Linked DNA regions of Bernardetia sp. MNP-M8. Each later gene encodes a partner of the first gene's protein in a complex. Links are inferred from orthologs where the notes say so. Each region holds a gene or a part of one and is shown in the gene's direction. Other genes may lie near its edges. The genes, in order: accB and accD.

What was found.
Region 2: the proteins of accB (region 1) and accD are in contact, whole or in part, in a solved structure (PDB 8UXZ), measured with the Escherichia coli proteins. The link is inferred for Bernardetia sp. MNP-M8 from one-to-one orthologs.

Annotation. Positions count from the first base shown.
Region 1 is NZ_CP147012.1:3,411,455-3,414,701, forward strand. The notes cover bases 250-3,156. They hold accB (acetyl-CoA carboxylase biotin carboxyl carrier protein), read left to right. Parts: upstream 250-1,409; coding sequence 1,410-1,904; downstream 1,905-3,156. Other genes in these bases: efp (elongation factor P), read left to right, coding at 672-1,241; accC (acetyl-CoA carboxylase biotin carboxylase subunit), read left to right, coding at 2,173-3,156. Outside these bases: DNA phosphorothioation system sulfurtransferase DndC, read left to right, coding at 1-122; more of accC, read left to right, coding at 3,157-3,247. UniProt on the Escherichia coli protein: This protein is a component of the acetyl coenzyme A carboxylase complex; first, biotin carboxylase catalyzes the carboxylation of the carrier protein and then the transcarboxylase transfers the carboxyl group to form malonyl-CoA.
Region 2 is NZ_CP147012.1:2,145,621-2,148,710, forward strand. The notes cover bases 127-2,876. They hold accD (acetyl-CoA carboxylase, carboxyltransferase subunit beta), read left to right. Parts: upstream 127-928; coding sequence 929-1,825; downstream 1,826-2,876. Other genes in these bases: V9L04_RS08905 (PDZ domain-containing protein), read right to left, coding at 127-727; rfbB (dTDP-glucose 4,6-dehydratase), read left to right, coding at 1,967-2,876. Outside these bases: more of V9L04_RS08905, read right to left, coding at 1-126; more of rfbB, read left to right, coding at 2,877-3,090.

The DNA of each region.
Region 1 (3,247 bases):
GGCTGCTGAAAGCAATAAAACATTTACATTTTTTTTACCCACCTTCCAATTGGTACGGTCAAGACATAAAACAATATCCTTCCACTTATCAATACCTTGTAAAGAAACAATTAAACGAGTAATTGCCTTAAAATCAAGGTTATAGCCATTTAAAAAGCGTTCAATACGACGTAAGGAGGAGCTGCATTCTACATTCCGTTCAAAAGCCGTAGCAATTTGAATCAATCCTCCTAAGCCTACTTTTATAACAGCTATTACAAAAAGACCTATAAATTGAACTCGTGCAAGATGAAACTCTGTCAAATGAGAAGATAAAACAGTAACTAATTTTGTAACTTTGCCACTAGAAGCATACTTTGCTTTTGCCATAATTGAGAAAATTTTGTGAGAAAAATTTTGTAAGAAACTCAATTATGGTTTTTTTTTATCTTTTTGCAAAATCTTTTGTCAGAGGACTGAGAAAAATTTCATACCTTTTACTATTTTAACCATGTTCTTATTTCATTTTATCTACACCTATATTTAAAATAGTTTTCAAAACTCATTTTTTTATCTCATAATTACCAAACTCTCAACTACTTTTCTTAATTTTGCACTTTATAAATTTTTAGTTTGTCTTTACTATCTTCTTTTACTAAAAATGTAGCTAAAGAAGATTTATTAAAAAAATTATGGCAAGTACTTCAGATATTAGAAATGGTCTTTGTATTGAATTCAATAATGGACTTTATATTATAACAGAATTTTTACACGTAAAACCAGGTAAAGGTCCTGCATTTGTGCGTACCAAAATGAGAAATGTAGTTACAGGACGTGTACTTGATAATACTTTTTCGGCAGGACACAAAATAACTACTGTACGTGTTGAGCGTCGTCCTTATCAGTATTTGTATCAAGATGAAAATAGTTTTCACTTTATGCACAAAGATACCTATGAGCAAACATTTGTTGCTGCTGATATGATAGAACGTTCAGAATTTTTGAAAGAAGGAATGATTGTAGAAATGATGGTACATGCCGAAACAGAAGAAATTTTGACGTGTGAAGTACCAGGTTATGTTGAGCTTTTGGTTACTTACAGCGAACCAGGGGTAAAAGGCGACACAGCTACCAATGCTACAAAACCAGCTACTTTAGAAACAGGAGCAGAAATTCAAGTTCCTTTGTTTATTGGCGAAGGCGACTTAATAAAGATAAACACAGCAGAGCGTTCTTATATGGAACGTATTCGTAATAAATAAGCCTAGCAAACGAATCAATAAATGGTTTTTGAAAGTATTTTGTCAAGATACTTCTCAAAAACCGTTTTTTATTTCTATTTTTAGGACATTAAACCAAGAATGAATAAAAAAGTAATCATTCTGACCTAACACGATTTTACTCACACTAAAAAGCCATATTTTATGAGCATGAAACCAAAAGAACTTCAAGAACTTATCGAATTTATCAATCAAACTGGTCTTGAAGAAGTAAATATTGAAACTGATAAATTTAAAGTTAGTGTAAAAAGAAGTGCAGCTCATACTATTTCTGCACAACCTGTTCAACAATATACACAGCAAGTTGCGCCACCTGTTCAACAAGCTGTTGCACAACAAACTCCTACAACTACACCACAAGTAGAAGCAAAAAAAGAAGAAACTAAACCAGCAGATACAGGAAATTATATCACTGTAAAATCACCAATGATAGGTACTTTCTATCGCTCTGCTAATCCTGAAACACCTGCTTTTGTAAATGTAGGTGATTCTATTAAAGAAGGTGGAACAATTTGTATTATTGAAGCAATGAAATTATTTAATGAAATTGAATCTGATGTTTCAGGTAAAATTGTAAAAGTTTTGGTAGAAAATGCTACTCCAGTAGAGTATGACCAACCTTTATTCTTAATTGAACCAAACTAATTTTTAGTGATAAGTTATAAGTTGTTAGTGATAAATGAATGCAAATACATTTTTTATCATCAAATTATTAGTTTATAATTAAATATTCACAATTTATAAGTATCACAGAAAATCATTTTAATTTTTTCATTCATAAAAAGTATTCAGTAAGTTGTGAGTTATCGTACTATCATTTTATCAAAAAACCTTAAAGTAAATTTAACTGAAACTGATAACTGATAACTGGTAACTGGTAACTGGTAACTGTTTACTGGTAACTGATTAAAGCGTGAAACTTTTTAACAAAATATTAATTGCCAATAGAGGAGAAATTGCACTTCGCATTATCCGAACTTGTAAAGAATTAGGAATCAAAACGGTTGCCGTTTATTCGCTTGCTGATAAAGAAAGTTTGCACGTTCGTTTTGCTGATGAAGCTGTTTGTATTGGGGCTGCTCCAAGTAGAGATTCTTATCTCAAAATTCCTCATATCATTGCTGCTGCTGAAATCACAAATGCAGATGCTATTCATCCTGGCTATGGATTTTTATCTGAAAATGCTGAATTTTCAGCTATCTGTGCCGAACACGATATAAAATTTATCGGAGCAAGTGCAGACATGATAAACCGAATGGGCGACAAAGCAACTGCTAAAGCAACTGTAAAAGCTGCTGGTGTTCCTACTGTTCCAGGTTCTGAAGGACTTCTAAAATCCATCGAACAAGGGGTTAAAGAAGCAAAAGAAGTAGGCTATCCTGTCATCATCAAGGCTACTGCTGGTGGTGGAGGAAAAGGAATGCGTATCATCAATGACGAATCTGAGTTTCAGAAAGCATGGGATTCTGCTACACAAGAAGCCGAAGCTGCATTTGGAAATGGGGCTATGTATTTAGAAAAATTTGTAGTAGAACCAAAACACGTAGAAATACAAATTTTTGGAGATGGAAAAGGTGATGCTTGTCATTTATCAGAAAGAGATTGTTCTATCCAACGTCGTCATCAAAAACTGGTAGAAGAAACTCCTTCACCTATTATGACACAGGAATTGCGTGATGCAATGGGAGATGCTGCCATTGCCATTGCAAAAGCTATCAACTATGAAGGTGCAGGAACAGTAGAGTTTTTAGTAGATAAATACAAAAATTTCTATTTTATGGAGATGAACACTCGTATTCAGGTAGAACATCCTATTACAGAAGAAGTTACAGGATTTGATTTGGTAAAAGAACAAATTAAAATAGCTGCAGGAATGCCTCTTTCAGGTAGAAATTATTATCCAAAATTATTCAGTATCGAATGTAGAATTAATGCAGAAGACCCAACAAAAGGCTTCCGTCCTTCACCAGGTAAAATTACACATTTGC
Region 2 (3,090 bases), 1.3 Mb from region 1 along the record:
TTAGCTTTCCATTGCTATCTCCTACTCCTTTTTTTTCTATTCTCAGAGTAGCAAATCCATTTTTTGTGAGATTTTCTATCCAATCATAAAATTGATATTCACTTTTTGAGTTTTTATTCTTTGTGTATAACTCTCGTTCAACTGATTCATTGGAAGCCGAATTTAATATAATTACTAATGGAAATTGAGTAATTTCTTGATTAGTTTCGTTTTCTGTTTTTCTAGGAAAAGTAAAAATGGTTCGAAGGCTTGTTGGATTATTATTTTGACTTGAGTCATTGACTTCTAGTTGGTCATACATCGTTTCGAAATAAAAATTACTCTCTCTAGGCAAAAAATGCAAAACTAAATATGTGTTACGAATGGTATCATTTCTAACAAAAAAAAGATTGAGAGTGTCATTTCCATTTTTGGTTTTTACAAAATCTTGAAGCTCTTTTAGACTATTTAGATGCGTAGAATCAACAGCAACAATTACATCTTTTTCTATTAGTCCTGCTTTATCTGCTGCCGAATTAGGAAAAACTTTATAAATAATAATTCCTTTTTCTGCTTTCATTTTGTATGCCACACGAACAGGATTTGTAAGTGTACCAAGTTCTGCTCCTATAAAAGGACTTCTATTTAGCGTTTGGATTTGAGAGGTACTAACGTTGGTCTGAGCTAAGCAAGAAAAAGAAAATAGAGAAAAGACTATAAAAAACAGAAAGTAAATTTGAAAACGCATATCTATAAAGTAAAATTTTTGATTAAAACTATTCTTATTATTTATTAAACTACCTATCAATAACTAGGACAAAAGTAAAAAGGAGACCAAAAGCAAAAGTAAATTTAATATATATTTTGGAAGGATTCATTTTTGAAATAGAATTGCTTAACTTTGCCCTTCGATTCCTTGTAATCTTCAACTAAAAAAATACTCCCTATTATGTCTTGGTTTCATCGAAAAGATAAAAATATTACCACGCCTACAAATGAAAAGCGTGATTCTCCAAATATGTGGTTCAAAACTCCAAGTGGTACAATTATTCTCAAAAAAGAATTGAGAGACAATAATTGGGTATGTCCAGATGATAATCATCACCTTACCATCACACCACAACAATATTTTGAGATTTTGTTTGATGAAGGAAAGTACACAGAGATAAATGCAAATCTTACTCCTCTTAATCCTTTAAATTTTAAGGATACAAAAACGTATGAACAGCGTATAAATGAAGCCAATGCAAAATCTGGTGTCAATGAAGCTGCTCAAAGTGCTTACGGAAAAATGAATGGAATAGACTTTATGGTCACTGCCATGAATTTTAAATACATTGGTGGTTCGATGGGTGCAGTTGTGGGAGAAAAAATTTCTCGTGCTGCTGACTATTGTCTTGAAAATAACATTCCTTTGATGGTTATTTCGCAATCAGGTGGCGCACGTATGATGGAAGCAGGTTTTTCACTTATGCAAATGGCAAAAACTTCAGCTAAGTTAGCTCTACTTTCAGAAGCCAAAATTCCTTATATTTCCCTTTTGACAAACCCAACCACAGGAGGCGTAACGGCAAGTTTTGCGATGTTAGGAGACTTTAATATTGCTGAACCAAATGCACTTATTGGTTTTGCAGGACCTAGAGTAATTCGTGAAACTATCGGAAAAGACCTTCCAAAAGGCTTCCAAACAGCCGAATTTGTGAAAGAACACGGTTTTCTAGATTTCATTGTTGATAGAAGAGAGTTAAAAGCAAAACTGACTTCTCTTTTGAAAATGGTTTGGATAAATACAAAACAAAAAAATCTAAATTCAACTCAAAAAACAACAAAAAAGGCTAAGAAATAATTGATAAATTGGCTTTACTTTGAACAAACTAGATACTCTTTCTGTAAATAATTTACAAAAACTTCCTTATCTTAGCTTTCACAAATCATTTTTGAAAAATTCGTTTTTGATAAATAATCAAAAATTCAAAATATACATTCTATGAAAGCAATTTTGGTAACTGGTGGAGCTGGTTTTATTGGTTCTAATTTTATTCCTTATTTTTTAGAAACTCACAAAGACTGTAAAGTCATTAATTTGGATTTACTGACTTATGCAGGAAATTTGGATAATTTGAGTGAGGTAGAAAGCAATCCTCGTTATGAGTTTGTGAAAGGAGATATTGTCAATAGGCAATTAGTAGAACATATTTTTGACAAACACGATATAAAAGGAGTAATTCATTTTGCTGCCGAATCTCATGTCGATAACTCTATTACAGACCCAGAGGCTTTTGTCAGAACGAATGTTCATGGAACTTTTACGCTTGTTGATGTAGCTCGTAAATATTGGATGAATGCACCGTTTTCATACAAAGAAGGCTATGAAGATACTCGTTTTCTTCACGTTTCGACAGATGAAGTATATGGAACTTTAGGAGAAACAGGCTTTTTTACAGAAACGACACCTTATGCTCCAAACAGTCCATATAGTGCATCAAAAGCAGGAAGTGATTTGATTGTCAGAAGTTATTTTCATACGTATGGATTTGATGTTGTGATTACAAACTGTTCTAATAATTTTGGCGAAAAACAGCATCACGAAAAACTTATTCCTACCATTATTAGAAAAGCTCTTTCAAATGAGCCTATTCCGATTTATGGAAATGGACAAAATATTAGAGATTGGCTCTATGTTTTAGACCACTGTAAAGGAATTGATAAAGCATTCCAAAAAGGAAAAAAAGGAGAATCGTATAATATTGGTTCAAACAACGAATGGAATAATTTGGATTTAGCCAAAAAAATCTGTTCACTTTTAGATACAATTAAGCCAAAAGAAAGTGGAAAATATGAAGATTTATTGACCTTCGTAAAAGACCGTCCAGGGCATGATTTGCGTTATGCCATTGATTCTTCCAAAATGGAAAATGAATTAAACTGGAAAGCAAATACTGATTTTGATACGGCTCTTACAAAAACTATCAATTGGTATATTGATTTGTATAATTCTGAAAAATTTAAGGCAAATTCTACTGATTCAAAAAAAAAGGATGAACAAAAAAAAGTAGAAACAGAGGCAAAACAAGAACCTAAGTCAGAAGAAAAACACAAACAGTCAGAAAA